DNA from 3 places in the Janthinobacterium sp. 61 genome. Region 2 is predicted to be linked to each of the others. Evidence: predicted binding sites of a transcription regulator. Region 2 holds the regulator's gene; each other region holds the start of a gene.
The links. The regulator sigma-54, encoded in region 2, starts transcription at its own class of promoters, with help from an activator protein. The targets are predictions, from matches to a motif close to TGGCANGNAANCTGCTTT.

Region 1 (10,316 bases), 800 kb from region 2:
GCAGGGTATGCGGAAAGCGTGTTGGCGGGCGTGCATGTGAACGTGGCGCAGCGCGAGTTGGAGCGTGTCGCCAGCGGCATGGGCTGGAGCGGCAAGCAGCTGCGTATCGTCGGCTTGCCCGCGGAGCAGGGGCCGGGCAATGTCTTGTTGCTGACGCTCGAGCATGAGCATGTCACGGAAGTGTTTACTTCTTTTGGCGAAAAGTACTTGCTGGCGGAATCTGTGGCCAAGCGCCTGCTGAACGAGGTGCGCGCCTATCTGAAGACGGATGCGGCCGTCGGCGAGCACCTGGCCGACCAGCTCTTGCTGCCCATGGCGCTGGCCGGTGGTGGCACCTTCACTTGTAGCAAGGTCTCGCAGCATGCGCTGACGAATGCGGAGGTGATTTCCCGGTTTTTGCCTGTGCGTATCACTTTCGAGCAGCAGGAGCGGGCCAGCATCTGCACGGTGGCCTCCGTCTGACGCGCGCGGTGACACAACTACCTGTTGCAGCTGTTCCAAATTGATACATGGGCGACCGGATGTGGGGCATGTAGGCATGGCATGGCATTTGCTCTTCTTGGATATTCACTAAAAAAACCAAGGAGACCAGCATGACCTATTCCATCCGTACCCTGCTCGGCGTGGCAGCCGCCGGTGCCGTCGCACTCACTTCCCTGCTGACCTTGCCGCATGCCTATGCGCACGGCAATGTCACGCCGCAAGGCGTCGACACCACGGGCTTGCCCAAGGTGGGCGACAAGTGGCTCGAACAAAACCCGTATCGTGGCAACAAGCTGGCCCTGACGGTGGGCACCTCCGCCTACAACCAGAATTGCGCCCGCTGCCACGGCATCGAAGCCATCTCGGGCGGCATCGCGCCGGACTTGCGCCAGCTCGATCGCGATTGCTTTGGTATCAAGAATGAGACAAAGAAACAGGCATGCTACAAGGAAACGGACAATTATTTCCTGGCGACCATCCGCCACGGTAAAGTACGCAATGGCGCCGTGTACATGCCGCCGTTTGAAGGTGTCTTCAACCAGGAAGCCATGTGGGCCATCAAAACCTACCTGGAAACCCGCCGCGATTCTAACTGAGCCGATTGATCACCAAGGAGTCCCATGCGTTCATTTCAATTCCGTGGCGCGCGCGCGATGCTCTCGCTCGCCTGCCTGGCGCTGTGCGCAGCCGCGCCAGCGCGCGCCGACTGGCAGAAAGTGCAGCAGTCGGGCAGCCTGAAAGTGGCGGTGTACAACGAGTTCGCGCCGTTTTCCGACAAGGGCGCGGGCATCGATATCGACATTGCCGAAGCGCTGGCCAAAAAGCTGGGTTTGAAACTGAGCTTGCTGCCCTTTCCCGCCGGTGAAAACCTGAATGACGATTTGCGCAATATGGTGTGGAAGGGCCACTACCTCGGCTATGGTCCTGCCGATGTCATGTTGCATGTCCCGGTCGACAAGAAGTTGATGGCGGATAACGACAAGGTCGAGATTTTCGCCCCGTATTACGTGGAAACCGTGCGTCTGGCGCGCAGCGCGCAAGCCGTGCCGCAATTCGATGGCATCGCTTCGCTGGCCGGCAAGCGTATCGGCGTGGAAAAGGTATCGATCGCCGCCATGCTGATGCTGGGTGAAGACAATGGCAAGTACCGCGACGACGTGCGTATCTTCGACACGGCTGCCGAAGCCTTGCAGCAATTGCAGGCGGGCCAGCTCGACGCCGTGCTGGCGAATCGTTCGGAAATCGAGTCGGTGCTGAAAAGCGATTCCGCTTTCCCCTTGAGCGAAGTGGCGTTCGCCCGCTTGCCGCGTGCCGGCTGGGCCGTGGGTCTGGCCGTCAGCCGTCAGCAGCTCGACGTGGCCAAGTTGCTGCAGGCGGCCATGAACGAGATGGCGGCCAGCGGCGAATTGAAAGCCATCTTTGAGAAATATGGCGTCAAGGAAGCACGGCCGTAGCAGGCTATGTTGATATGCCAAGAAGCCCGCGCATTGGAAGATGCGCGGGCTTTTTTCTTAGAACGAATATTGCGCGCTGGCGCCCAGCAGCCAGTTACGGCCCGGCGCCGCTTCATAGTAGCGTTTGTTGCTGTCGCCAACGATGACGGAACCCACATAGGTCTTGTCGAAAAGATTGTTCAGGCGGGCAAATTCCTTGAAGCGCCATTTGCCCGCGTTTTGCTTGGCGTTGACCCTGGCATTGAACACCGTGTAGCCTGGCGCCGGTTTTTCGCTGTTGCTGTCTTCCGCGTAGATCTGGTTGCTGGCCACGCTTTCCAGTGCCGCGCCAAAACGGTCCAGCGTGTCTTTCCAGGCCAGTTCCGCGAACAGGTTGGCGCTGGGTACGCCCGGCAAGCGGCTGCCTTCGCGCACGCTGCCGAAGGCCTGGTCATACACGGCGTGCAGGCTGGTCAGCGCCACTTTTGTCGTGAAGCCATACGGCAGGCTGGAGTCCAGCGACACTTCCATACCCTGGCGCAAGGTCTTGCCCCCATTGCGGTAGCTGGTGCGCCCGCCGCTCGATTGATCGACCACCAGTTCGTCGCTGGTCTTGATCTGGAATAAGGCTGCATTCACATGCGTGTTGCTATTGATCCTGGCTTTGATGCCCGCTTCCAGGTTGGTGCTGGTGGCCGGTTTCAGCTGGTAATTGAAGCCGCCGCCCGTGCCCGAGTAAAACAGTTCGTTCAGGGTGGGCGCCTCGAAGCCGCGTGCGGCGCTGGCGTAGACGTTGACGCTGGGCGTCAGCTTATACAGCAGACCCAGCACCGGTGTCGTGTGGCTGAACTCCAGGCTGCCGCTGTCGTCGCCATTGCTGAGAAAGTGGTCGTTGACCGCCACTTTCATCTTGCTGTAGCGCACACCTGCGCTGAGCAGCCATGGGCCGCTTTGCCATTCCGCCTGGATATACGGATCGAGGCTGGAGACGACATCCTGCTCGTCGCGGCGCAGCTTGCCTTTTACGCCAAAGCCATTGCCAATGTAATTCTCATAGCCGGTGCGGTCATCGCTGGAGCGGCCGTAATCGATGCCGATGGTGGTGCTCAGCTTGCCGCCTGCCAGCTGGTTCACGTGCAGCCAGTTCGTATCGATGCCATAGAACTGGCGCTGGAAGTCAACCACGCCGCCGGAATGCTTGGGGGGCGCCTGGAAGCCCTTGTTGAAGGCCTGATATTGAATCACGTCACGGTTGCCGCCATACACGGTCACATGCAGGCGATCATCGCCGAACGCCTGTTCATAGGTGGCGCCGATTTGCTGGTGGTCGATGCTTTTGCGCGTGTTGTAGCGCTCGGCAAAGGTGCGCTTCGGGTTTTGCGTATCGGTGGTGTCGGTTTCGCCTGCGCGCGGGTTGGCGGCAAACGTGGCCCAGGTGACGCCCAGGGGATCTTGCGTATTGCCCTGATGCAGGCTGTTAGCGACGATGGTCAGCTTGCTGTCTGCATTGGGCTTGACGGTGATCTTGCCAAAAGCCTGTTCGCGCGTGGCGGCGCTGTGGTCGCGGAAGCCGTCCGTGCGGAAGCGTGAGCCGTCGAGCACGTAGCCGATGCCGCCTGCCTGTCCTTGCGCCGACAAGTCCACCTTGCTGGTGCCGTAGCTGCCGCCCGTCACATTCAATTCGACGGATGGGGGATTTTGCCCATCCTTGGAAAAGAGCTGGATCACGCCGCCCGAATGGTTGCCGTAGATGGCAGAAAATGGCCCGCGCAGCACTTCGATGCGCTCCGCCGTGTCCAGGTTGAAGGTGGCGGCCTGGCCCTGGCCATCGGGCATGCTGGCCGGAATGCCATCGCTGATCAGTTTGACGCCGCGCACGCCAAAGGCCGAACGGGCGCCGAAGCCGCGTGAGGAGATTTGCAAGTCTTGTGCGTAGTTCTGGCGGTTTTGCACCACCAGGCCCGGCACGGCGGCCAGCGCTTCCGACGCGTTGACGCGGATTTGGCCCTCCTGGATGCGGGCGCTATCGACTACATCGATCGAGGCCGGCACTTCCTGGCTGGGGTGGGCGATGCGGCTGCCGCTGACGACCACCATATCCATGACTTGTCCGGCGGCCAGGTCAGCGGACTCGGCGGCGAAAGCGTGGGGGGCGAGGGTGGCGCTGCCGGCGACAAACAGGCTGGCAATGGTGTTCAAGCGGAAACGATGCTGCATGCGGGTTCTCCAATGTGAATAAAAGCCTGCTTGGACGCGTGAGCGGCGCAGGTCTGCATAGTCTTATCAAGCAATATGCCTGCCATGTCTCCATTGGTGGGCTGAAATTATACGCGTGTCAGTGGCACGGCGTTTGCATGCAGCAATGTTCAGATGCGCCGATACCGCGCGCTTTCCCCTCGTTTTGCTATTGAAAAGGTGATTATGCCCAACTTCTTCTCGCGCTTGCGCCAGGTTTGCTGGCTGCTGCCTGTGCTCGCCAGCAGCGCCATCCAGGCCGCTCCGTTTGCCTATGTGCCCAATGAAAAATCGGGCACCCTGAGCGTGATCGACACGGCGACCGACCAGGTAGTGCGCCAGATTGCCGCAGGCAAGCGTCCGCGCGGCATCGCCGCCGACCCCACAGGACGGCAATTGTTTGTCACGGATGCCGCCAGCAGTGCCTTATTGCTGATTGACAATGAAGTCGGCGCGCCCCTGCGCACGGTGGCGCTGGGCAAGTCGCCCGAAGGCGTCAGCGCTTCCCATGACGGTCGTTACGTGGCTGTGGCCGTCGAGGAAAACAATAGCGTGGCCTTGCTCGATGGCCAGACGGGTGTCTTGCTCGCCGACATCAAGGTGCAAGGGCGGAACCCGGAACATGCCGTGTTCAGCCCCGATGGGCGCTGGCTGCTGGTGAGCGCGGAAGAGGCCGAGCAAGTCGATGTCATTGATGTTGCGCAACGCCGCCAGGTCGCTTCCATCGCTGTCGGCCTGCGTCCGCGCGGCATTGGTTTCAGCCCCGATTCGGGCCGAGCCTATGTGGCGTGCGAACTGGTCAATGCCGTGTATGTGATCGACATGGCCGCGCGCAAGGCGATTGCCACCATTCCAGCGGGCAAGAATGCCAACGGTATCGCTGTCCATCCCAGCGGCAAGCAGGTGTATGTCTCGAACGGCACGGATGGCACGGTGATGGTGATCGATACGGCCAGCAATCAGGTCACGGCCACCATTCCCGTCGGCAAGCGCCCGTGGAATATGGCCATCACGCCGGACGGTGCCAAGCTGTACGTGGCCAATGGCCGCTCGAACAGCGTTTCCGTCATCGATACGGCCAGCGCGCGCAAGGTGGCCGATATTGCCGTGGGCGAATTGCCATGGGGCGTGGTGATTCGGTAGTGGCACAGGCGCAGGTGTTCCAGTCTGGCACACCTGTTCCATTGTGCAGCGGCGCAGGGGCGCAGCAACAGCACTGGCCCGGATTGGAACAGGGCGCCGCCACCTTGTTCAAAACCCAAACAGACCCACGCCCGCCTTTCATGCCCGGGGCAGGCGATGAAAAGCGGGCCGGGTTTGGCGCCACGCCCTTGTAAGCGGGGAAAAACCCGCTAAGTTTGTAGTGGGATGGCGAGCTGGCACGGCATTTGCGGAAGACTCCGTGTACTCACCCCATCTGTACCAGGACGTTTGATTTTAATTACAGCAATTCCATTCTAATTAACCCGATAGAGGACGACATGAATCTCGCAGACATCAGCAAACTGGGCGTAGCCAATCCCTTCAAGCAACGCTATGACAATTACATCGGCGGCAAATTCGTTGCGCCAGTAAAAGGTGAATACTTTCCTAACATAACGCCCATCACGGGCTTGCCGTTTTGCGAAATCGCCCGTTCCACGGCGGAAGACGTCGAGCTGGCGCTGGACGCCGCCCATGCCGCCAAGGATGCCTGGGGCAAGACTTCACCTGCCGAGCGCGCCAACATCCTGAACCGCATCGCCGACCGCATCGAACAGAACCTGAGCCTGATCGCCACGGCGGAAACCATCGATAACGGCAAGCCGATCCGCGAGACGATGAATGCCGACATTCCGCTGGCCATCGACCATTTCCGTTACTTCGCCGGCTGCATCCGCGCGCAGGAGGGTTCCGTCGCGCAAATCGACGCGGAAACCTATGCCTACCACTACCACGAACCGCTGGGCGTCGTGGGCCAGATCATCCCGTGGAATTTCCCGATTCTGATGGCCGTGTGGAAACTGGCGCCAGCCCTGGCGGCCGGCAATTGCGTGGTCCTGAAACCGGCCGAGCAGACTCCCGCCTCCATCATGGTGTTGATCGAGCTGATCGGCGACTTGCTGCCACCGGGCGTGTTGAACATCATCAACGGTTTCGGTCTGGAAGCGGGCAAGCCGCTGGCGTCGAGCAAGCGCATCGCCAAGATCGCCTTCACGGGTGAAACGGGTACGGGCCGCTTGATCATGGGTTACGCCGCGCAGAACCTGATTCCCGTCACCCTGGAGCTGGGCGGCAAGTCGCCGAATATCTTCTTTGAAGATGTGATGGATGCTGACGATGATTATTTCGACAAGTGCCTGGAAGGCTTCACGATGTTTGCGCTGAATCAGGGCGAAGTGTGCACCTGCCCATCGCGCGTGTTGATCCAGGAATCGATCTACGAGAAATTCATCGAACGAGCCTTGAAGCGCGTGGCCGCCATCAAGCAGGGTAACCCGCTCGACTCTTCCACCATGATCGGCGCCCAGGCGTCGCAGGAGCAGCTGGAAAAAATTCTGTCCTACCTCGATATCGGCCGCCAGGAAGGCGCCGAAGTGCTGGCCGGTGGCGAGCGCAATACGCAGGCAGGCGACCTGGAGGGTGGCTACTACGTGCGTCCGACCGTATTCAAGGGCAACAACAAGATGCGCATCTTCCAGGAAGAAATTTTCGGGCCCGTCGTGTCCGTGACCACCTTCAAGGATGAGGCCGAAGCGCTGGCGATTGCCAACGATACCTTGTACGGCCTGGGTGCCGGCTTGTGGACGCGCGACGGTTCGCGCGCCTTCCGCATGGGGCGCGCCATCCAGGCGGGCCGCGTGTGGACCAATTGTTACCACCTGTATCCAGCCCACGCCGCATTCGGCGGCTACAAGCAATCGGGTATTGGCCGCGAAAACCACAAGATGATGCTCGATCACTACCAGCAAACGAAGAACTTGCTGGTGAGCTATAGCCCGAAAGCCCTGGGCTTCTTCTAAACCGGCACACGCGCCGCGCCCCTGGCCGGGCGCGGCGTGCAGAAAGGGATGCCATGAGTGCAGCAATTGCCCGGGTGGTCGCCACCGTAGCGGCGCTGGAAATGATGGACAAGTTGCGCCAGCGTCACGGACCGCTGATGTTTTTCCAGTCAGGCGGCTGCTGTGATGGCAGTGCGCCCATGTGTTATGCGCTGGGCGAGTTCGATGTCAGCGATACCGACATTTATCTCGGCAATTTGAATGGCACACCGTTTTACATGGGACTCGAGCAATTCGAGTACTGGGAGCATACCCAGTTGATTATCGATGTGGTCGATGGCAATGGCGGCATGTTTTCACTCGACAACGGCACAGGCAAGCGCTTCCTGACGCGCTCGCGCCTGTTCACCGATGAAGAGTGCGCCTTGTTGCATGCCCAGCCGCATGAACACGACAGAAAAAGCACCTGAGAGTTACACACACATACTAATAACAGAGGGAGATGATTGTGCAGAAAAAAATCATGGGGATCGTCGTCGGTTTGAGTGTCGCCTCGCTGGTCCAGGCGGCCGACGTGGGCAATGTCACCAGTGCCATGCTCGACAGCACGGCGAAGAATCCGTCTAGCGTCCTGTCGTTTGGCATGGGCACGCAGGGCCAGCGCTATTCGCCGTTGACGCAGATCAATGACAAGACCGTGGCCAAGCTGGTGCCGGCCTGGTCGTTCTCGTTTGGTGGTGAAAAACAGCGGGGCCAGGAATCGCAGCCGCTGATTCATAACGGCAAGATGTTTGTCACGGCCTCGTATTCGCGCATCTTTGCCGTCGACTTGAAAACGGGCGCCAAGCTGTGGAAGTATGAGCATCGCTTGCCAGACGGCATCATGCCATGCTGCGACGTGGTCAACCGCGGTGCCGCCCTGTACGGCAACCTGGTGATCTTCGGCACGCTGGACGCCTACCTGGTGGCGCTGGATCAAAACACGGGCAAGATCGTCTGGAAGGAAAAGGTCGACGACTACGCTGCCGGTTACTCGATGACAGCCGCGCCGCTGATCGCCGAAGGCTTGCTGCTGACGGGCGTATCGGGCGGGGAATTTGGCATCGTGGGCCGGGTCGAAGCGCGCAATCCCATGACCGGCGAACTGGTGTGGAGCCGTCCGACCGTGGAGGGCCACATGGGCCACCGCTACGACAAGGATGGCAAGGCGACGGATAACGGCGTGTCTGGCACCGTGAACAAGACCTGGCCGGGCGACCTGTGGAAAACGGGCGGCGCCTCGACCTGGATGGGCGGAACCTACGATCCGCAAACCAAGCTGGCCTACTTTGGCACCGGCAACCCGGCACCGTGGAACAGCCATTTGCGTCCCGGCGACAACCTCTATTCCTCGTCCACCGTGGCGTTGGACGTGAAGACGGGCCAGATCAAATGGGCCTATCAAAACACGCCGAACGACTCCTGGGACTTCGATGGCGCGAACGAGTTCGTCACCTTCGACATGGATGGCAAGCGTTACGGCGGCAAGGCCGACCGCAACGGTTTCTTCTATGTGATCGATGCAAACAACGGCAAGCTGCAAAACGCCTTCCCGTTCGTAAAGAAGATCACTTGGGCCAGCAGCATCGACCTGAAGACGGGACGGCCGAACTTCATCGCCGCCAACCGCCCTGGCGATCCGACCAAGGGTGAAGAGGGCAAGAAGGGCACGACCGTATTTTCCGCCCCGGCCTTCCTCGGCGCCAAAAATCAGATGCCGATGGCGTACTCGCCGCAGACCAAGCTGTTCTACGTTCCCGCGAATGAATGGGGCATGGACATCTGGAACGAGCCGATCAGCTACAAGAAGGGCGGCGCCTTCCTCGGTGCCGGTTTCACCATCAAGCCTTTGTTTGACGACTACATCGGCGCCATGCGCGCCATCGATCCGAAGACCGGCAAGATCGTTTGGGAAGTCAAGAACAATGCGCCGCTGTGGGGTGGCGTGATGAGTACTGCCGGCAATCTGGTGTTCTACGGTACGCCGGAAGGCTTCCTGAAAGCCGTCGATGCGAAGACGGGCAAGGAGCTGTGGAAATTCCAGACGGGTTCCGGCGTCGTGGCGCCGCCCGTCACCTGGCAGGATGGCGACACGCAATATGTGGCCGTCGTATCCGGCTGGGGTGGCGCGGTGCCACTGTGGGGTGGCGAAGTGGCGAAGAAGGTCAACTTCCTGGAGCAGGGCGGTTCCGTGTGGGTCTTCAAGCTGGCATCGAAGTAAGGGGGTGAAACGCCCGGGCCACTCGGATGGGCGTCTCCCTGTCCGCCGGGCGCTTTCTTTTTTCTGACGGCCCAGGCCGTCAGTTTTTTGTTTACCTGTATCACCGCTATGCATACTTGCGGTCAAAAAATGAACACCATGCGGGGCAATTGATCCGCTGCTGCACACGTGAAATACGCTTTTTCTCTTTCTCCCTCTGAGCCGTGCTGGGCACGCTTATTGCCAAAGCTTGAGGTACATCAATCACTGGTGTGCACACTAAAAACAGAGAAGAAAGAGGATAAGCAATGAACACATTGATCAAGCTGGGGAGCCTGGGTGTCATGACAATCGCAGCGATGGGGCAGGCGCAAGCCGTCGATATCAAGGCGGGCGACTGGACGGTGTCGGTGGGCGGCATCGTCAACGCCTACTACACGCAAGTGTCCTGTTCGGGCGATGCGGTGGGCGGGCTGGCGCTGGGTGGCCAGGCGCTCGGTTGCGGTGGCGAGAAGGACCGCACCACCATCGGCAACGGCTTGCTGCCGAATGGCTTGATCACTTCCGCCTCGTCGCGCCTTGGCGAGTACGACGTGAAAGCCTTGATCGGCATCTACAACTCGACCGCCACCGACAGCGCCATCAGCCAGAACAGCGTGGTCGATGTACGCCAGGCCTTCTTTACGTTCGGCAATGCGGAAATGGGCACCTTCAAGTTGGGCCGTGACTACGGCATCTTCGGCGCGAATGCGATCCTGTCTGACATGACCTTATTGGGTTCTGGCGCGCCCGTGCAAGCGACGCAGCGGGGCCGGGTGACCCTGGGCCATATCGGTGCCGGCTACACCTATCTTGGCAACTATGGCCAGATCATGTACAGCTCGCCGAAGTCGAGCGGCTTTGGCGTCGATGTGGCGCTGGTCAGCCCTGTGTCCGATACGCCCA
Region 2 (10,316 bases):
CGGCACACTGCCATTCTTTGGCCTCGACATCTGGAATGCCTACGAACTGTCGTGGCTGAACCAGCGCGGCAAGCCGCAGGTGGCCATTGCCAAGATCAGCGCGCCGGCTGATTCGCCGAACATCATCGAATCGAAATCGTTCAAGCTCTACCTGAACTCCTACAACCAGACCAAACTGGATAGCCCGGAAGCCCTGTTGACCTTGCTCAAGCAAGACTTGTCGAATGGTTTTGGCGCGCCTGTGCAAGTGGAACTGACCTTGCAGGAAGATTTCGGCAAGCTGAAAATGGGTGAATTCGATGGCGTGCTGCTGGACCGCCTGGACCTGGAAATCACGCAGTACTCGCCTTCGCCGCAACTCTTGAAGGCAGCGCTGGACGCAGCACCGGTGGAAGAAAAACTCGTCTCGCACCTGTTGAAATCGAATTGCCTGGTGACGGGCCAGCCCGACTGGGGCAGCGTGCAGATCGAGTATGCAGGGCCACAGATCGACCAGGAAAGTCTGCTGCGCTATCTGATTGGCTTCCGCGAACACAATGAATTTCACGAGCAATGCGTGGAACGCATCTTTGTCGATATCTTGCGCCAGTGCAAGCCGCAAAAACTGTCCGTGTATGCGCGCTATACGCGCCGCGGGGGCCTCGATATCAATCCGTGGCGCAGCAACTACAGCACGGGCGCGATGCCGGGCAATCTGCGCAATGCGCGCCAGTAACACCGCGCAACACCTAGAAATCATGCCAGCAGGAATATTGGCTGTGTTTTAAAACAACGTTGCGGTAGTGCCCCAGTGCATGTCAAAGACGCTGAAAAATCGGAAAATCGGCATTCGGCGGCGGAAAAACCGGCGCGCTACGTGTTTTTAATCAAGAAATAGCCGATACACCCCAGCGTTGGTTTTTTGCTAAAATGATGGCGACATGAGCTGTAGCGCCCACTGCGCCCGCAGCGGGCGTATACTGTTGAGAATTGGCGTTACAGGCCGCGGAAACAGGCCTATAATTCGGCTCGCAAGCCCTCTGCGCATTGCACCATTTCATTGAGTGTCATGACTAATCTTAGCAAAATATTATCTCTCGAAAACGTCCTGCTGGACCTGGAAGTCTCCAGTAAAAAGCGCGCTTTCGAGCAAGCCGGCCTGATCTTCGAAAACAATTACGGCATCGCCCGCTCTACCGTTTCGGACAATCTGTTTGCCCGCGAACGCCTGGGCTCGACTGGCCTGGGCCATGGCGTGGCTGTGCCACATGGCAGGGTCAAGGGCAGCAAGACCCTGAAAGCGCCGCTGGGCGCCTTCGTGCGCCTGGCCGAGCCGATTCCCTTCGAGTCGCCCGATGGCAAGCCCGTCAATCTGCTGTTTTTCCTGCTGATTCCGGATCATGTCACCCAGCAACATCTGGAAATCCTGTCGGAAATCGCCGAAATGTTTTCCGACGACGCGTTCCGCACGGCGCTGGCCACGGATCCGGAACCGAAATCCGTGCATTCGCGCATCGTCAATTGGCAACCCAGTTTGCAAGCGGCAGGTTAAACTTCAGGTATTCCTCCACTCCTGAAGAAGACTGCCATGTTGCAAACGCCGCTGACGATACAACGCCTGTACGACGATAATCGTGAAAGTCTGCAACTGGGCTGGTTCGCCGGCTTCCCCGGCGGCGAACGCCTGATCTCGGGCGACGTCTCGTCGGCCGCCGACCAGGTGGGCCACTTGAACCTGATCCATCCGGGCCGCATCCAGGTCTTTGGTCACCAGGAAATCAATTACTATCAGCGCCTGAAGGTCAATACGCGCACCCATGTGATCGGTGAACTGATCGCCGGCGGCCCGCCCGCGCTCATCATCGCACAAGGGCTGGAAACGCCGCCCGACATCCTCGCCATCTGCGACGAGCAAAACATTCCCCTGTTCTCCACCCCGCTGCCGGCAGCGCAAGTGATCGACTTCCTGCGCGTCTACCTGTCGAAAAAGCTGGCGCAGCGCATCATCATGCACGGCGTGTTCATGGACGTGCTGGGCGTCGGCGTGCTGATCACGGGCGATTCGGGCCTGGGCAAGAGCGAACTGGGGCTGGAACTGATTTCGCGCAGCCACGGCCTGGTGGCCGACGACGCCGTGGAATTTTCGCGCATCGCGCCCAACATGATCGAAGGCCGCTGTCCGCCTCTGCTGCAAAATCTGCTGGAAGTGCGGGGCCTGGGCTTGCTTGACATCAAGGCCATCTTTGGCGAAACAGCCGTGCGCCGCAAGATGCGCTTGAAACTGATCGTGCACCTGGTGCGCCGCAACGCGCTGGAAGAAGAAGTCGAGCGCCTGCCCTTCCTGTTCCCCACGGAAGACGTGCTCGGCTTACCCGTGCGCAAGGTCGTCATCCCCGTCGCTGCCGGCCGCAACATCGCCGTACTGCTGGAAGCGGCCGTGCGCAATACCATCTTGCAGCTGCGCGGCATCGATACCTTGCAAGAGTTCATGGAACGGCAACGTTTGGCAATGAGCGGGGATTAACAACGTAGGTCGGATTAGCGGGGCAAGGCCCCGCGTAATCCGACAACAATGTTGGCCTATGCCGCAGCGTCGGCTTACGCGCTTTGCGCTAAGCCGACCTACTATCTGTGCTCCAGCATTTGCTTCACCAACACCACAATCAAAATTGCAATAATTTGTAAAGAGCATTGCCTTGGAGCGCAGTGCCGATCTTTATTGTATGATCGGCCTATGCATATCGTCCTTATCACCGGAATATCCGGCTCCGGTAAATCCGTCGCGCTCAATGTGCTGGAAGATACCGGTTACTATTGTGTTGACAACCTGCCACCGGCGCTCCTGCCCAGCCTGGTGCAAACGCTGCTCGACGAAGGTACACCGCAACTGGCCGTCGCCGTCGATGCGCGCAGTGCCGAGTCGCTGACCAGCCTGCCGCACAATGTGGCGCTGCTGCGCGACCAGGGGCACGATGTCAAGGTAATGTTCCTCACGGCCACCACGCATTCGCTGGTGGCGCGCTTCTCGGAAACGCGGCGCAGCCATCCCCTGTCGCATGAATTGCGCCCGAACCAGAATCCGGCCAGCCGCCGTACCCTGATCGAGTGCATCTCGGAAGAACGGGAACGCCTGTCGGCCATCGAACAGCTGGGTCATGTAATCGATACCTCGGAACTGAGCGCCAACAAGCTGCGCGCCTGGGTCAAGGATATTGTCGCCTCCGAACGCGCGCCCCTGATCCTGTTCTTTGAATCCTTCGCCTTTAAACTGGGCGTGCCGCTGGACGCCGATTTCGTCTTCGACGTGCGGGCCTTGCCCAATCCCTATTACGACTTGGCGCTGCGCCCGCTCGACGGACGCGACGCACCCGTGATCGCCTTCCTCGACGCGCAGCCCAGCGCGCTGGAACTGCTGGCCGACATCCGCGCCTTCATCGAGAAATGGTTGCCATCATTCAAGTCCGACAACCGCAGCTACCTGACGGTGGCGCTGGGCTGCACGGGCGGCCAGCACCGCTCGGTGTACATGGCAGAACGGCTGGCGCAGTATTTCGGCCCCAATGAACGGGTCGTGCTACGCCACCGCGAACGTAGCTAGAACGCCATTAAAATCTACTGCGCTTCGGTATAGGTGGTCTGCGATGCTCATGTGCGTAAAGCACAGTTCCGCTTCTCAACCACCCCTCCCTTCCGCTCGCTACGGTGTTATTTGGCGTTGTTAATCCAGATGGCGCAGCGGATGCGCTTGCGCCGGCCAGACGGGGGCAAAGAAGCGCGCCACCATGGCCGCATCAACCTCGTCCAGGCTGGCAGGGTTCCAACGCGGAGCATTGTCCTTGTCGACCACCAGCGCGCGCACGCCTTCCAGCACTTCGCCATGCTCGAAATTGTGGCGCACCACGGTGCGCTCCATGCGCAGGCAATCGGCTACGCCCAGTTGGGCGCCCCGCTGCAACAATTCCAGGGTCACCGACATCATCAGCGGCGAACGCTGGCGCATGGCCGCCAGCGCCTTGCTGGCAAACGCGCTGTCATCCTGCGCCAGCGAAGCCATGATGGCAGCGACGGAGCCAGCGCCGAAATGGCGGTCCAGCGCCGCGCGCGCCATGGTCAGCGCAGAAACGCCCGCCTGGGCCTGGAACGGCGCTGCCAGGGCCTTGATGGCGACCGGCAAGCCCTGGCCTGGCGTCGATTCGAACAGGGCCAGCAGCGCCCCCATCTGCGCCTCGGGCAGGTACACATCGGCCAGGCCCGTGTACAAGGCATCGGCCGCGTTGATCGTCAAGCCCGTCAAGCCCAGGTACAAGCCCAGCTGACCGGCCAGGCGAGACAGGAAATAACTGCCGCCCACGTCGGGAAACAGGCCGATATTGACTTCCGGCATGGCCATGCGCGTGCGGCCCGTCACGATGCGCAGGCGGTTGCCAGGCCCGGCCTGCGCCACGCCCATGCCGCCGCCCATCACCACGCCATCCATCACGGCGATATACGGTTTCGGATAGAAGTGGATTACATGATTTAAAGCATATTCTTCCGTAAAGAAATCTTCCAGCAACGCACTGCCGCCCTGCGGTGTGGCCAGGCCCGCATCGTAAAAGAAACGGATGTCGCCACCGGCGCACAGGGCTTTCTCACTGCTGGAACGGATCACCACGGCGTCCACCTGCGGATCGTCGCGCCAGGCCAGCAAAACGGTACTCAGGGCGCGCACCATCTCCAGTGAGAGGGAATTCAGGGCTTTGGGGCGGTCGAGCACGATGTGGCCCGTGCGGTTGCGGATGGAGGTCTGGACGAAGTCGCTCATGGCAAAGTGAAAAGAAGTGAGAACGGGCACATTCTAGCGCCTGTGAGGGGAACATAGCGCTCAACAGCTACGGGCGCAAAAAAGGGCGCAATGTGCGCCCTTAGTTGATCACAACCGGTTGAAAGTCGCAGGCCGCTTAGGCGGCGGCGAATTCTTCTTCCGAGTTGTCTGGCAGATGCTTGATCGCCTCTTTACCGTGCCCTTGCACTTTGGTTTTGTACTTCATCACTTGCCTGTCCAGCTTGTCGATCAGGATATCGATGGCGGCATACAGGTCGTGCGCCAGACTTTCCACATAGACAGTTTTGCCACTCAGACGCAAATTGACTTCGGCCTTTTGACGTTTTTCTTTCTCTTTGAGGTTATCCACGGTCAGAATCACGGCGATATCGATGACTTGATCGAAATGCCGTTTCACGCGTTCCAGCTTCGTTTGTACGTATTCACGGATGGCTGGTGTGACTTCGAGATGATGTCCGCTGATGGTGAGATTCATACACACTCCTAAAGATGATCGGGTTCGTGCGGTCCATCGTATCCGGCCCGCAGAGGAACCGAAAAAAACTTACAAACACTTACGCAGGCTCACTGGCGGAATTTTCAACGCTTCCCGGTATTTGGCAACAGTACGTCGCGCAATCACCATGCCTTGTTCCCCCAGCATGTCCGCAATCTTACTGTCGGATAAAGGATTTTTAGGGTCTTCTGCTCCTGTCAGTTGCACGATCAATGCCCGTATCGCCGTCGATGACGCTTCGCCCCCCGCTTCGGTGGCGACGTGGCTACCAAAGAAATATTTCAACTCGAACATGCCGTGCGGGGTCAGCATGTACTTTTGAGTTGTTACGCGCGAGATAGTACTCTCGTGTAAACCCAGTGTATCAGCTATTTCACGGAGCACAAGGGGGCGCATGGCAACGGCCCCATGCGAGAAAAAGTTCTTTTGTCTTTCTACTATCGCTTGCGCTACACGCAGGATGGTGTCGAAGCGCTGGCGCATATTCTTGATCAGCCACTTGGCTTCCTGCAACTGTGCGCCCATGGCACCCTCGCCCTTGCCCTGCTTGAGCAAGTTGGCGTACATGGCGTTGACGCGCAGGCGAGGCATGACGTCGTTGTTCAGTGTGACTTGCCAGCCATTGCGCGCGCGCTTGACGACGACGTCGGGCACCACGTAATCGGACACGTCCGAGGCGAACACGGCACCCGGATGCGGGTTGCACTGGCGAATCACCGTCTGCGCTTCGCGCAAGTCTTCATCATCGCAATCGAGGGCTTTTTTCAGCTTGTTAAAATCGCGCTGGGCAAACCAGGCCAGGTGTTTTTCCACAATGACGAGGGCCATGCGCCGCGTCACCATGGCGATGTGCGGCAAGCGCTTGATTTGCAGCGCCAGGCATTCGGACGCGTTGCGCGCGCCCACGCCGGGCGGATCGAAACTTTGCAACAGGGACAAGGCCGTACGCATCTCGTCAGCGTCGATTTCCAGCTCTTCCGGCAAACGCGCCAGGATGTCGTCGAGCGACTCTTCCAGGTAGCCATTGTCGTCGAGCGCGTCGATGATCAGCTCGACGAGCGCGCGGTCGCGCAACTCGAGCACCGTCACGCGCATCTGCTCCATCAGGTGTTCGCGCAAGGTGCAGTGGTGGGCTTCAAGTTGCGGACGGGAATCTTCGTCGTCGGGCGCCTTGCCCCTGCTCGCCTCGCTCCAGTCGCTGTCGCCGCCCTCCGCTGCGGCAGGGCTGTCGCCAGCCTCGCCATCAAAGGTTTCCGCTTCGGCCGGCGCGGCGGGTGCCTCCTGGCCTGGCGGCTGGGGCGGTGCTTCGGCCGGCGCGGCCGTGGAACTCAAGGCGCCGTCGGACAGCAGGCGCAGCGAACGGTCGAGCGGATCGTCGAGGCGTTCGAGCAAGGGATTGTCCGTCAGCAACTGCTCCAGCTCCTGGTGCAATTCCAGTGTAGACAATTGCAACAGGCGTATCGATTGCTGCAACTGCGGCGTCAGTGCCAGGTGCTGCGAAGTGCGCAGCTGCAATGATTGTTTCATTGGCTCACATACGGAAGTGTTCGCCCAGATAGACCCGGCGTACCGACTCGTTCGCGATGATGTCGTCGGGGCGTCCCGACGCCAGCACCGAGCCCTGGTTGATGATGTAGGCACGGTCGCAGATACCCAGCGTCTCGCGCACATTATGATCGGTGATCAGGACGCCGATATTGCGCTCCTTCAAGAAGCGCACGATACGCTGGATCTCGATCACGGCGATGGGGTCGACACCGGCGAACGGCTCGTCGAGCAGGACGAAACGGGGGTCGGTGGCCAGCGCGCGGGCGATTTCCACGCGGCGGCGCTCGCCGCCAGACAGCGACAGCGCCTGATTCTCGCGCAATTTTTCAATCTGCAAGTCGGCCAGCAATTTATCCAGGCGCTCCTCGATCTCGGCCTTCTTCAAGGGACGGCCTTCGACGGTCTGGATTTCCAGCACGGCACGGATATTGTCTTCCACCGTCAGCTTGCGGAACACGGACGCTTCCTGCGGCAGATACGACAGGCCCATCTGCGCGCGGCGGTGGATCGGCAGGCGGGAAATATCCACGCCGCTGATATCGATACTGCCGCCGTCCGACGGCACCAGGCCGACGATCATATAGAACGAGGTGGTCTTGCCGGCGCCGTTCGGCCCCAATAGCCCGACCACTTCTCCGCATTCGACTTGCAGCGAGACATCATGCACGACTTGCCGCTTGCCATAGGTTTTTTGCAGCCCGCGAACGATCAGGGTGCTGCCGCAACGAGTATTGTCCATTATTTATTTCCTGACGCAGGCGTGGCCGGCGCTTTCTCCGCCGCCGGTGCCTTGGGCTTCGGCTGGATCACCATGCGCACGCTGCCGCCATCGGGGGTGCTGGTGCCGCTATCGGAATTTTCCATCGCAAATTCCTCCTTGCGGCTGTCATACGAGATGAAGGCGCCGTTGGCCACGTCGGTCGGCTTCGTGCCTTCCAGGCGCGTCAACTTGGCCTTGGAAAACAGTTTCACGACTTCCGTCTTGTTGTTGTATTCCACGCGCTCCGCCTCGCCCTCCACCCACAGGTCGCCTGCGCCATCGCGCTTCTGGCGGAAGGTGGCCAGCTTGCCAGGATCGGCCCAGAAAGTGATGAACTGGTAGCCTTGCGGGTCTTCCGTGATCAGGGCCCGGCCCGCCTTCATGGTCAGAGTCCCTTTCACCAGCACCACATCGCCCGTCAGGGTACGCACCTGCTTGACGTCATCGACGTGGCCGCTACGAGCCGTGATGATGGCTTCCTTCTCGGAATCGGCTTTCTCGGCATGTGCCGTGCCCACGATGCCCAGCGAGCAAATGGTCGAGAATAGAGTCAATAGCAAGATGTTCTTCATAGTATGGTTTCCTTGTTTCATTCTGTCATTTTGCCGCCGCGGCCGGGCGCGGTTTCGGCGGGAGGACCATGCGCAGCGCATTCTGCACTTCCACCACGCCGGTGGCGTTATTGGCCTTCATGCCCACGCCATTGATGCGCGAGGCGCCCGTCAAGATATCGACAGGCACGTTCGTCTCCATTCTTTCCTCATCCGGGAACACCGTCAGCGCTTCCGTCTTGACCGTCAGGTTCTGTGACTTCGGACTGGCCACGCGGTCGATCACGACATTGCGGTGCAGTTGCAGCCGGGTATTGTCCTGGTCGATATGCGCCAGTTCCGCATTCATGTTCATCGGCGGCATGCCTGGCGACAGTTTGCGCACGAAAGGCTGGTCGATATCGGATGAATCGTCCAGCGGATAATGGGTGAGCTTGGTGCCCGACACGATATAGCTGGGCTTACCCGTCAAGTCCATGCGCACCAGGCTGAAATTGGTGATGAAATAGTCTGGCTCATCCTGATGCTTGCTGGCCGTGATGTCCAGGCCATTCTTGTTCATCACTTCCAGCAGCCAAAAGCTGCCCAGCGCAAAGACGACTGCCCCCAGCACGGTAAAAATCATGCGCCAGCGATGGGCGCCTCCTGGCTTACGCATAGGAATTCACTCTTTCAAATATCACTGGCGGCGAGGCGGTACGCCTCATTCCAGGAACGGCGCCATGACGCGCGCATAGTTGTCCTGGGCGCGCAGCACGAATTCACAGATCTCGCGCACCGCGCCGCGGCCGCCGCCGGCTTGCGTCACATGGTGCGCCAGGCCCAGCGCTTCCGGACGCCCGCCTGGCACGCTGACGGCAAAGCCAACGCGGCGCAGGATGGGCGCATCGATGACATCGTCGCCGATATAGCCGCATTGTTCTTCCGTCAAGCCAGTCAGCGCCAGCAATTCGCGAAACGGTGTCAGCTTGTCATGACCGCCCTGGTGCACATGGGTAATGCCCAGGTCTTGCGCGCGGCGCGCCGTGATGGCCGAGCGGCGCGCACTGATGATGGCCGTCTGCACGCCCGATTCCTGCAGCAGCTTGATGCCGAGGCCATCATACACATTAAACGTTTTCATCATCTCGCCATCCGGGCCGAAATGCAGGCTGCCGTCGGTGAGCACGCCATCGACGTCAAAAATCATCAGTTTGACCTTGGCCGCCCGCGCCAGGTTGTCCGCAACGCTGTCCATCAGATCACCTTCGCTTGCGTCAGATCATGGATATGCAGGGCGCCCACCAGTTTGCCGTCGGCATCGACGACCAGCATCTGGTTGATGCGGAACTGCTCCATCACGGCCACGGCGTCCACTGCCAGGCGTTCGGGCGCGATGCTGCGCGGCTGCGCATGCATGACGTCGCGGATCGCCACTTGCGTGAAATCCTGCACGCGCTCGAACATGCGGCGCAAGTCGCCATCGGTGAACACGCCCACGGGACGGTCATCCGCATCGACGACGGCCGTCATGCCCATGCCCTTCTTCGTCATTTCTTCCAGCGCCTGGAGCAAGGAAGCGTCCACGGCCACCTTGGGCACCCGTTCACCGCTGCGCATGACGTCATGCACATGCGTGAGCAGGCGACGGCCCAGGGCGCCGCCCGGGTGCGAGCGGGCAAAATCTTCTTCCTTGAAGCCGCGCAAGTCCAGCAAGGCCACGGCGATCGCATCGCCCAGGGCCAGGGTCACAGTGGTGCTGGCCGTCGGCGCCAGGTTCAGCGGACAGGCTTCTTTCTCAACAGAAATATCCAGGTGCACGTCGGCCAGCTGAGCCAGGCTGGAGTTCGGTTTACCCGTCATGGAAATGAGCACGCCGCCCATGCGCTTGACGACGGGCATGATGGCCATCAATTCCGACGATTCTCCGGAGTACGATATGGCAATAAAAGCATCTTCCGAAGTGACCATGCCCAAGTCGCCATGGGCCGCTTCGGCCGGATGCACGAACAGAGCCGGCGTACCGGTGGAAGCGAGCGTGGCGGCAATCTTGCGTGCGATATGGCCGGACTTGCCGATGCCGGAGACGACGACACGCCCCTTGCATTGCAGCAACATCGCCACGGCGCGGCCCACGCTGTCGTCCGTGGCCAGGCGCGCGTGCAGCGCAACGATGGC
Region 3 (10,316 bases), 3.4 Mb from region 2:
CCCAGCTACGCCAGCAAGCTGGAAAAGGACAAGCCGTCGCTGACGGGCCTGTTCCTGCACGTGGAGCTGGTGCAGCCGCGCAATTCCGTGCCGGGCGGCGGCAAGGGCAACGACGGGCTGGCCCCCGATCCGGGCTTTACGCCAGCGCAATACGACCGCCTGGCCCTGCTGTACCTCGCTGCCAGCGTGCGCAAGGGCACGTGGCTGATTCCCGCCTTCCACGCCGTGCTCGATACGGGTTTTGCGAACGGTCATGACGACCCGCAGAACTTTTCTCTGGCCGAGTGGTCAGCATCGCTTTCCCGCCTGCAGGCGACTCTGCGGCAAGCCGATACGGGACAATAAGGCGTTTCCCTGGCCGCCGAATTGGCGCATACTATTATGAGCATAGCCATTCCTGTCAGGGAGTTCAGGTGAATATTGCCACGGATCATCAGGCGGACCGCCAGGCGGGCGCGCGCCATCCACTGCAGCGCGCACAGCGCATCTTTGCCATGCGCGACGCCGTCCTTGGCGTCTGGGAACAGCGCGTGCGGGCCAGCGTGCGCGGTGCGGATCAGTTGCTCAAGCCCATCCTCACCAACACCCTGCCCGCTTTTTTCGATAATCTGGCCGAAGCACTGACCCCGGGCCACCCGCGCGAAAACGCCGCCAGCAACAGTAACGTGCCCGCCGTGCATGGCAATGAGCGGGCGCGCATGACGAATTACGGGCCGGAACAGGTAATCCAGGAATACCAGATCTTCCGCGACTGCTTTGCCGCCGTCGCGCATGAATCAGGTATCACCCTGCGCAGCAAGGATTGGCATGTCATCAACGAGTCCATCGACGTGGGCATCTGCGAATCGATACGCGAATTTACCAGCATGCACGAAGCTTTCCGGCGCCGCATCGCGGCCGGTCTGTCGCACGACATGCGCAACCCCCTCGCTGTTATCAGCACCAGCGCCCAGTTGCTGCTCCGGCCAGTGGACCCGGAACGGGTGGTATTGCTGGCGCACAAGATTGCCGAGCACAGCAAACGGCTCGACAGCATGATCGAGGAATTGCTCGATAGCCTCAGCTACCACCAGGGCCAGCGGCTGCCGCTGGCCCTGAGCCAGTTCGATGTGCTGCCCCTGGTGCACGCCGTGGCCAGTCAGGTCAATCTGCAGCTGCCCGACAAATGCCAGGTCAACGGCCAACCCGTTGTCGGCTGGTGGTGCGAGAACTCGCTGCGACGCGCGCTGGAAAACCTGCTCGGCAATGCCATCAAGTACGGCGACGACGCGCCCATCAGCGTGCACGTGGAAGCGGTCCACGAACGCCTGATCATCACCGTCCACAATGGCGGCCAGGCCATCGCGCCGGAGCAGGCCGAACGCATCTTCGACTACCTGCGCCGCGAGAACGACAACCCCGCGCCAGGCTGGGGCATCGGCCTGCCTTTCGTGCAGAACGTGGCCGAAAGCCACGGCGGCAGCATCGCCGTCGACAGCGCACCTGAAACGGGCACCAGCTTCATCTTCGACGTGCCCGTCGATTGCCGTCCCTTCGTCCAGCCCGCCGACTTCCCCAAGAGTGACAGTTAGCGCACCAAATCGGTGCGAAGAACGCCGCAACGCCACAAAAGTGGTCATATTTGCACATCTTCGAGGCCACCCTCTTGGCACGCTTCCTGCTGAGCTATACATAGACACGGCTCAAGGGAAATCACAACATGGCAAATTTTTTCAATGAAATGACTGCGGATGAAGTGGGTACGGACAGCAAGGTACGTGAACACTATCGTGAATTTGACAACTGGCTGGCGCAGCAATCCCCCGAGACCATCGCCCGCAAGCGGGCCGAAGCCGACCTGACGTTCCGCCGGGTAGGCATCACCTTCGCCGTGTATGGCGACGATGCCGGCACGGAGCGCCTGATACCGTTCGACACCATCCCCCGCATCATCCCCGCCGCCGAATGGGCGCAGATGCAGACGGGCCTGGTACAGCGCGTGCAAGCCTTGAACATGTTCATCCATGATATTTATCATGGGCAAAACATCATCAAGGCGGGCATCATTCCTGCCGAGCAAATCTACAAGAATGCCCAGTATCGGCCGGAAATGCAGGGTATTTCCGTCGCCTCCGACATCTACGCGCACATCGCCGGTGTCGATATCGTGCGCGCCGGCCAGGGCGAATTTTATGTACTGGAAGACAATTTAAGGGTGCCTTCGGGCGTGTCCTACATGCTGGAAGACCGCAAGATGATGATGCGGCTGTTTCCGGAACTGTTCGCCCGCAACCGCATCGCCCCCGTTGACCATTATCCGGACATGCTGCTCGACAACCTGCGCTCCGTCGCGCCCATGGGCGTGGATGACCCAACGGTCGTCGTCATGACACCCGGCATGTACAACTCCGCCTACTTCGAACACGCCTTTTTAGCCCAGCAAATGGGCGTGGAACTGGTCGAAGGCAAGGATTTGTTTGTCAACGACAACTCCGTGTACATGCGCACCACGCGCGGCCCCAAGCGCGTCGACGTGATTTATCGCCGCGTTGATGACGATTTCCTCGATCCGCTGGCTTTCCGCTCCGATTCCTCGCTGGGCGTGCCAGGCCTGCTGTCCGTCTACCGGGCCGGAAGAGTCACCTTGGCCAACGCCATCGGCACGGGCGTGGCCGACGACAAGTCCATCTACCCCTTCGTGCCCGACATGATCAAGTTTTACCTGTCGCAGGAGCCGATACTCAACAACGTGCCCACTTACCAGTGCCGCAAATCGGCCGACCTGTCCTACGTGCTGGCGAATTTGTCCAAGCTGGTGGTCAAGGAAGTGCATGGCGCGGGCGGCTATGGCATGCTGGTGGGCCCGGCATCGAGCGCCGCGCAGATCGAGGATTTCCGCCAGCGCCTGCTGGCCAATCCGGGCGGCTACATCGCCCAGCCTACACTTGCCCTGTCCGCCTGCCCCACGTATGTGGACGCCGGCATTGCGCCGCGCCATATCGATTTGCGCCCGTTCGTGCTGTCTGGCAAGACGATTTCCATGGTACCGGGCGGCCTGACCCGCGTGGCGCTGGGCGAAGGCTCGCTGGTAGTCAATTCCTCGCAAGGGGGCGGCACCAAGGATACCTGGGTACTGGAAGCCACATCCGCTTTTGCAGGAGAAAAAACATGCTGAGCCGCACTGCCGATCATTTGTTCTGGATGGCCCGCTACACGGAACGGGCGGAAAACACGGCGCGCATGCTGGACGTCAACATGCAGACCTCGATGCTGCCCCAGTCCGAGCAGGACGCGGAACAGGGCTGGCGCGCCACCCTGGGTATTTCCGAACTGCAAAGCGCGTATGACCACAAATATGGCCGCTTCCATACGCGCGACGTACTCGACTTCATGGTGCGCGACCCGAACAACCCGTCTTCCATCCTGGCCTGCCTGACGGGCGCGCGCGAAAACGCCCGCGCCGTGCGGGGGACATTGACGACCGAAGTGTGGGAAATCCAGAACGCCACCTGGCTCGACATGCAGAAACGCCTGAAGAGCAATCTGCTGGAAACGGACCCCAGCCAGTTCTTCGAATGGGTCAAGTACCGCTCGCACCTGTCGCGCGGCGTGACCCTGGGCACCATGCTCAAGGATGAAGCCATCCATTTCATCCGCCTGGGCACCTTTCTGGAGCGCGCCGACAACACGGCGCGCATCCTCGACGTGAAGTTCCACGGCGCGCGCGACACGTCGAAAGACATCACCCAGCGCGACTTTTACTACTGGGCGGCCCTGCTGCGCTCCGTCTCCGGCTTTGAAATCTACCGCAAGGTCTACCGCGACGTGATCACCCCGGCGCGGGTAGCGGAATTGCTGATGCTGCGCGGCGACATGCCCAGATCCTTGCTGGCCTGCATGGATGACGTGGTGGAAAATCTGAAGCATATCCGCAACGATGTGTCGGCCGATACGGAGCGGTTCGCCGGCAAACTGCATGCCGAGTTAAAATTTGGCCATATCGACGACATCATGAAGGCTGGCTTGCACCATACATTGACGGAGTTTCTGGAAAACATTTATGAGCTGGGCAACCGGGTCAGCCGCGACTTCCTCGTTCCCCTGGCGGCCTGATGCAGCTCACCATCCGCCACGAAACCCATTACGCCTACAGTGCATCGCTGGCCTACACCATCCAGCAGCTGCATCTGACGCCGCGTATCGAGCCGCAGCAGCGCGCCCTGTCCTGGCAGATCACCACGCCAGGCCGGTGCCACGCTTATACGGATGCCTACGGCAATTTGTCGCACATGCTGACCATCAGCGGCAGCCATCAATCCCTGAGCCTGGTGGCGCACGGCGTGGTGGACACCATCTACCCGCACAAGGGACGGCTGAACCTGATCGACACCTTGTCGCCGCTCTTGTTTACCATGCCGACACCCCTGACGCAGGCCAATCCCGCCATTCTGGAGTTGGCGGCCGCCAGCCTGCCGGACCGCCGGGTGACGGCCGGCACGGGCCATTTGCTGCGCCTGGCCGAGCACATCGTCGGCAAGGTGGCGTATGAAAGCGGTGCCACCATGGTCACCACCACCGCTGGCGATGCCCTGGCGCTGGGACGCGGCGTGTGCCAGGACCACGCCCATCTGTTCCTGGCCTGCTGCCACGCCTGGGGCATCCCGGCCCGCTATGTGTCCGGCTATATCGATCCAGGCACGACGGGCCATGCGGCCAGTCACGCCTGGGTCGACGCCTGGACGGAAGACACGGATTTCGCAGGCTGGGTCAGCATCGACGTCACGCATGCGCGCCTGATGACGGACGCGTATTGCCGCCTGGCCATCGGGCGCGACTATGATTCGGCCGCGCCCGTGCGCGGCGTGCGCCAGGGTGGCGGCACGGAAACGTTAAGAGTCGATGTGCAGATCGTGCCCGTGTAACTGGCAGGAATGAGGCTGGCCGGGCCTTGCCAGCAGGTGGCAAGGCCCGGCTGGTGTAGAATGTCCCCCCTTTTGACTTGATTTACGACGATGACTTATTGCATAGGCATGCGCCTCAACGAAGGCCTGGTCTTCCTGTCCGACTCCCGCACCAACGCCGGCGTGGACCAGGTGGGCACCTTCCGCAAGATGAGCGTGTTCGAAAACCCGGGCGACCGCATGCTGGTCCTGATGACGGCCGGCAACTTGTCGATCTCGCAGGCGATTCGCCAGATCGTCTCCGAACACGTGGATGCAGATGGATGCAGTATCTGGAACGTGGCCAGCATGTACGATGCGGCGCGCATCGTGGGCGAAGCCGTGCGCACCGTGCACCAGCGCGAAGCGAAGGCCCTGGCCGAGTGCGGCATCGATTTCAATGTCAGTATTATTCTCGGTGGCCAGATAGGCGCCGAACGCTGCCGGCTGTTCCAGGTGTATTCGGCCGGCAATTTCATCGAATCGCACGATGAAAACACGTATTTCCAGATCGGCGAAGCGAAATACGGCAAGCCCATTATCGACCGGGTGATCAACCCGGCCACGCGCCTGGACGAAGCGGCCAAGTGCGCGCTGATCTCCATGGATTCCACCCTGCGTTCGAACATTTCCGTCGGCTTGCCGCTCGACCTGCTCGTCTACGAGACAGGCAGCCTGGCCGTCACGCGCTTCGTCACCATCGATGAAAAGAACCAGTATTTCCGCATGATCCGCGACACTTGGGGAGAGCAATTGAAACATGTTTTCGAAGGCATCGTCGATCCCGTGTGGAATGCGGCGCCGGAAACCGCGACGAACGTATTGTCGTCGGCCAACATGCACAGCAAGCCCGTGCGCGTGGCCATTCCCGAGCACCTGAGTCGCGGCGGCCTGACGGTAGCGCCCTTGCAATCGCTGGCGCAGCAGTTCGGCGACGACAAACAGCATTGATCTGCCGCGCACCGCCCGCGCGCGGTGCTGGACAAATCGCCCCTACCGTGCTTTTATGGCAAGATGGCTTGACATTCAATCCAGATTGACCTGAAAGGCAGGTGGCGCATGGACTTGATTACTTCCGCCGTCGTGGCGGCCATCGGACAGGGCGCGCCTGACCACGCGTCCGAAGCCGTTACCAGCCATTTTCAAAGGCTCAAGCGGGCCATCGCCAAGTTCGACAGCGCGGCCGCCATCCTGGCCGCCATCGCCGCCGTGGAGGCGGCGCCGGACCATACCCGGCTGCAACTGGCCCTGTCGGCCGCCCTGTCCCGCGCGAAAGTACCTGATGACATGGAAGCCCTGTTCGCCGCGCAAGGCTTGCTCGATGCGTTGCAGCGGCCTTTCCCCCAAATACCCGAAGTGCAAGCGGTGCCCGCGCCTGCCGATAAAAGCGCCGTCGTGTCCAATTATGCGGTGATGAAAGTGTACTTCGCCACGGACCGCCAGCGCGACGTGGGCAAGCCGCCCGCCCAGCGCTTCAGCGGCGAACGCAGTAAAGGAATGAGCAGCGGCAACGGCGGCGGCGATGGCCTGCTCAGCTATGGCAGCTGCAACATCAGCATCCCCCGCGACCACCGCATGGGGCAGCTGGAATCGCCGTCGTTGTGGCGCCTGGAATTTCGCGACGACCCGGCCAAGCATGTCGTGCTGCTGGACGCCGTGGTGCAAGACCGCGAGCTGTTCTTTGCGGCCTTGAAAACGCAGATCCGCGCCTCGGCCGGCAAGAGCGCCTTTGTCTTCGTGCACGGCTACAACGTGAGTTTCGAGGATGCGGCGCGGCGCACTGGGCAAATGGCCTACGACCTGGGTTTCGATGGCGCGCCCGTCTTCTACAGCTGGCCGTCGCGCGGCGACCTGGCCGGCTACACCATCGACGAAAACAATATCGAGTGGAGCACGCCCCATATCACCAATTTCCTGGCCGACTTTCTCGCCAGCACGGAAGCGGCACAAGTCTATCTGGTGGGACATAGCATGGGCAGCCGGGGCCTGGCGCGCGCCGTGGCCGACTTGCTGGCCGCGCAGCCGCAGCTGGCGCAAAAGATCACGGAAATCATCCTGTCCGCGCCCGACATCGACGCCGCCATCTTCAAGCATGATATCGCGCCGAAACTGGCCGGCGCGCGCAACCCCGTCACTTTATATGCCTCGTCGCAAGACCTGGCCCTGGCCGCCTCACAAGCCGTGCACGGCTACCCGCGCGCGGGCGACAGCGGCGCCGCCATGCTGATCGTGGCGGGCGTGGAAACCATCGACGCCACGGGAGTCGACACGAGCTTCATGAAGCACGCCTACTTTGCGGAAAAGCGCTCTGCCCTGTCCGACATATTCTATTTGATACGCAACCACGCGCGTGCCGAGCAGCGCTTTCTCGACCCCGTCGATACAGTAGCCGGCCGCTACTGGACGTTCAAACCATGACGCGGCTTCATGCTAGTGGGCACGCATGCTAAGATACGGCCAAGAGGGTGGCAACGGGCACGGCGATGACGCCGTCAGCCGATCCCCCGCAAGCAGGCCATATCATGTTGACATCATCTTCTACACCGCAAGCCGAATCACTGATCCGCAACACCAACGCCCGCGTCACCAAGACGCGCGTAAAGGTGCTCGACTTTTTAATGGCGCAAAGCCGTTCGCTGACCCACCATGAAATCCAGCAGGCACTGTCGCAGGACAGCGATATCGATTCCGTCACCCTGTACCGGGTATTGGAATGGTTGACGGAAAATGAACTGGTGCACCGCATCGCGGGTGCCGACCAAGTGTGGCGCTTCAGCGCGGGCGCTGGCCACCAGGCGCACGAACACGCGCACTTCCAGTGCACCAAATGCGCCAACGTCACCTGCTTCAATGAAGTCAAGCTGCCACCGCCCGTGCTGTTGCCGGAAGGTTTCAGCGGCGGCGAAGTCGATTATTTGATCAAGGGCCTGTGCCCCCGCTGCAAGTAAGGCCCTTCTGACATCACTTGAGCAGGCAGGCCAGGTGATGCTCGTCGTACAGCAAGTTGCCCACGCGCATAGAGCGCGGCTCCGTGCCATACGCGCTAAATCCCAGCGATTCATATAGTTGCCATGCGGCATTGTTTTCCGCATTCACGCTCATGCATGACTGCAGGGTCCGTCCCGGCCTGTTCCATGCAGGCGTTGACGAGACGCGACGCCCCCCCCTTACCCCGCTGCGCCACATCGACGCAGACGCCCCATAGCAAGGCCTTGTGCCACAGCTGACGCAGCGGTGCGCGCCGCAAACCGGCAAAGCCCACGAGGCGTTCGCCATCGAAGGCGCCAAAGCCGCTTTGCTGCGCGCCGTCGGCGATGCGCTGCGCGTGTTCTTCTTGTGTGCGTTTGTCCTCGCGCGACGATGAAAACGCGCTGGGCGAATCAAGGATGGCGCGCAGGTGCAGTACGCAGAGGCGGCGGGGTCTGCTGGCGTCAGCAGGCGAATGACGATAGCGGGTGCGTGCCTGGTGGAATTCGGCTCTTTTCCATCCTGCCCACGCCCTGCCCTTACGCTGGCACGCGGCGCAAGACTAGCAAGGTCCAGCCGTACAGGGCCGCCATCAGCCATACCATGGCCCCGCCCAGTGACGCCATCCAGCTTTCCGGCAGCGACCAGGCGGCGTCCAGCTTGCCGGCCGCCATGCAGGCGGCCATGGCCACACAGATGGCGACGATGGGCCAGCCCAGGCGGCGCCGGAAGGCCCGCACGATATCAATCTTGCCGGTGCGCATGACTTTCGCCGTGACCCAGCCATCGAAGGTATCCGTCACGCCCATGCCCACGGCAAACACCGTACCAGTGAGCAAGGCCGGCCCCATGCCGCCCAGCGCCACGGCCGCATAGCCCCATGCGGCCGCCTGCACGGCCGTGTCGAACACCAGCGCGAACAGCATGCCGACGAGGATGGCGGCAAGCGGCCCGGACGTGTCCCGCACCCAGCGGGGTAGCAGCCGGGCGCGCACCTCGGCCAGTTGCGCGCCCGCCAGCAAGCTGCGCGCGTTCAGGGCTGCGATGAGCAGCAGCAAGGCGATGGGCAGCCACTCCAGCCAGCCGAACACGGCTTCCGATGGTGAGAAATGACTTGAGGCCAGCGCGGCGACAGCCACGATGGCCAGTACGCTGACGCCATGCCCCAGCGCAAACAGCGCGCCCATCCACGGCGCCCAGCGCGGATGGGCGGACTGGCTGCGCAGGGTCAGGCCATCGACGGCGGCCAGATGGTCCGGCTCCAAACCATGCCGCATGCCGAGCAGGAAAATCAGCGCCAGGGCGGGCAAGCCCGCGTCCACGCTCATGCGGCCGCCAGGCTGGGGGCGCTGGCCGCACCTGCCACGCAGCGGTCCAGGCCCCGCGTCAGCATCTCCTGCGGCAGGTCGCGACCGATGAAAATCATCTTGCTGGCGCGCGTCTCATCGTCGCGCCATGGCGCACCCAGTTCCGAGCCCATCAGCATGTGCACACCCTGGAAGACGGCGCGGCATGGCAAGTCGGCAACATACAAAATGCCTTTGTAACGCATCAACTGGGTGCCGAACAGCTGCACCACGGCGTCAAGGAAGTTTTCCACCTGCAGCAAATCGAGGGGCTGGGACTGGTGGTACACGAACGATTGCACGCCGTCGCCGTGGCGGTGGCCCAGTTCCCCCAGGAAATCCGGCTCCAGTTCGACGATGGCGTTCAAATTGAAACCGCGAATGTTCAGGATGTCGCGCAGCGGCACATTGCCAAAGCGCACTTTCTGTATGCTGGCGCGGCCATTGATGGCGACCAGGCGCTGGCGCAGCGCGGCCAGCTCGTTTTTGCTGACCAGGTCCGTCTTCGACAGCAGGATGCGGTCGGCAAAGCCCACCTGCTCCTGCGCTTCCTTGTGCGCCGTCAATTGCTGTTGCGCATGGCGCGCATCGACCACCGTCAGGATGGCGTCGAGCATGAAAAACTCGCTGACGGACGGCTCGGCAAAGAATGTTTGCGCCACGGGGCCGGGCGCCGCCAAGCCCGTCGTTTCGATGATCACGTGGTCAAAGGCGATCATCGCGGCGGCCCGTTTGGCCTGCAATTCGCCCAGGATGCGGATCAGGTCGCCACGTACGCTGCAGCAGATGCAGCCATTGTTCATTTCCACGATCTGCTCGTCGCTATCTTGCACCAGCAAGCCATGGTCGACGCTTTCGGCGGAAAATTCATTTTCGATCACGGCGATGCGCACGCCGTGATCGCCCTGCAATATGCGCTTGAGCAAGGTGGTTTTCCCGCTGCCGAGAAAACCCGTGATGATGGTGACGGGGATCAGTTCTCTCATGGTGCGTTCCTATCGATGGTTAATCTTCCAGTTCTTCCATGCGTTGCCATTGGGGAAACGGGTCGGGCAACTTGCGCCAGGCGGCCATGCCCTGGCGC

Region 1: adh (aldehyde dehydrogenase) is a predicted target of sigma-54. The motif match lies at 5,529-5,546, and genes of this name have one in related genera.
Region 3: CLU92_RS07105 (circularly permuted type 2 ATP-grasp protein) is a predicted target of sigma-54. The motif match lies at 1,647-1,664, and genes of this name have one in related genera.

Annotation. Positions count from the first base shown of each region.
Region 1 is NZ_PJMQ01000001.1:4,090,400-4,100,715, reverse strand. Features, by position in the region: gene rtcA (RNA 3'-terminal phosphate cyclase) at 1-462, shown strand, start outside; gene pedF (cytochrome c-550 PedF) at 594-1,079, shown strand; gene CLU92_RS18620 (ABC transporter substrate-binding protein) at 1,104-1,937, shown strand; gene CLU92_RS18615 (TonB-dependent receptor) at 1,995-4,133, opposite strand; gene CLU92_RS18610 (beta-propeller fold lactonase family protein) at 4,338-5,294, shown strand; gene adh (aldehyde dehydrogenase) at 5,633-7,153, shown strand; gene CLU92_RS18600 (DUF779 domain-containing protein) at 7,207-7,602, shown strand; gene CLU92_RS18595 (PQQ-dependent methanol/ethanol family dehydrogenase) at 7,656-9,392, shown strand; gene CLU92_RS18590 (porin) at 9,680-10,316, shown strand, end outside.
Region 2 is NZ_PJMQ01000001.1:4,895,376-4,905,691, reverse strand. Features, by position in the region: gene queF (NADPH-dependent 7-cyano-7-deazaguanine reductase QueF) at 1-715, shown strand, start outside; gene CLU92_RS22240 (PTS sugar transporter subunit IIA) at 1,049-1,531, shown strand; gene hprK (HPr(Ser) kinase/phosphatase) at 1,568-2,503, shown strand; gene rapZ (RNase adapter RapZ) at 2,714-3,577, shown strand; gene CLU92_RS22225 (enoyl-CoA hydratase/isomerase family protein) at 3,698-4,783, opposite strand; gene hpf (ribosome hibernation-promoting factor, HPF/YfiA family) at 4,920-5,279, opposite strand; gene CLU92_RS22215 (RNA polymerase factor sigma-54) at 5,349-6,827, opposite strand; gene lptB (LPS export ABC transporter ATP-binding protein) at 6,832-7,587, opposite strand; gene lptA (lipopolysaccharide transport periplasmic protein LptA) at 7,587-8,180, opposite strand; gene lptC (LPS export ABC transporter periplasmic protein LptC) at 8,206-8,817, opposite strand; gene CLU92_RS22195 (HAD family hydrolase) at 8,863-9,396, opposite strand; gene CLU92_RS22190 (SIS domain-containing protein) at 9,396-10,316, opposite strand, start outside.
Region 3 is NZ_PJMQ01000001.1:1,537,936-1,548,251, forward strand. Features, by position in the region: gene CLU92_RS07095 (hypothetical protein) at 1-345, shown strand, start outside; gene CLU92_RS07100 (sensor histidine kinase KdpD) at 414-1,571, shown strand; gene CLU92_RS07105 (circularly permuted type 2 ATP-grasp protein) at 1,700-3,154, shown strand; gene CLU92_RS07110 (alpha-E domain-containing protein) at 3,148-4,092, shown strand; gene CLU92_RS07115 (transglutaminase family protein) at 4,092-4,901, shown strand; gene CLU92_RS07120 (peptidase) at 4,992-5,870, shown strand; gene CLU92_RS07125 (alpha/beta hydrolase) at 5,979-7,337, shown strand; gene CLU92_RS07130 (Fur family transcriptional regulator) at 7,442-7,867, shown strand; gene CLU92_RS28170 (hypothetical protein) at 7,881-8,021, opposite strand; gene CLU92_RS28175 (GNAT family N-acetyltransferase) at 7,978-8,322, opposite strand; gene CLU92_RS07140 (nickel permease) at 8,426-9,214, opposite strand; gene CLU92_RS07145 (GTP-binding protein) at 9,211-10,218, opposite strand; gene CLU92_RS07150 (GTP-binding protein) at 10,238-10,316, opposite strand, start outside.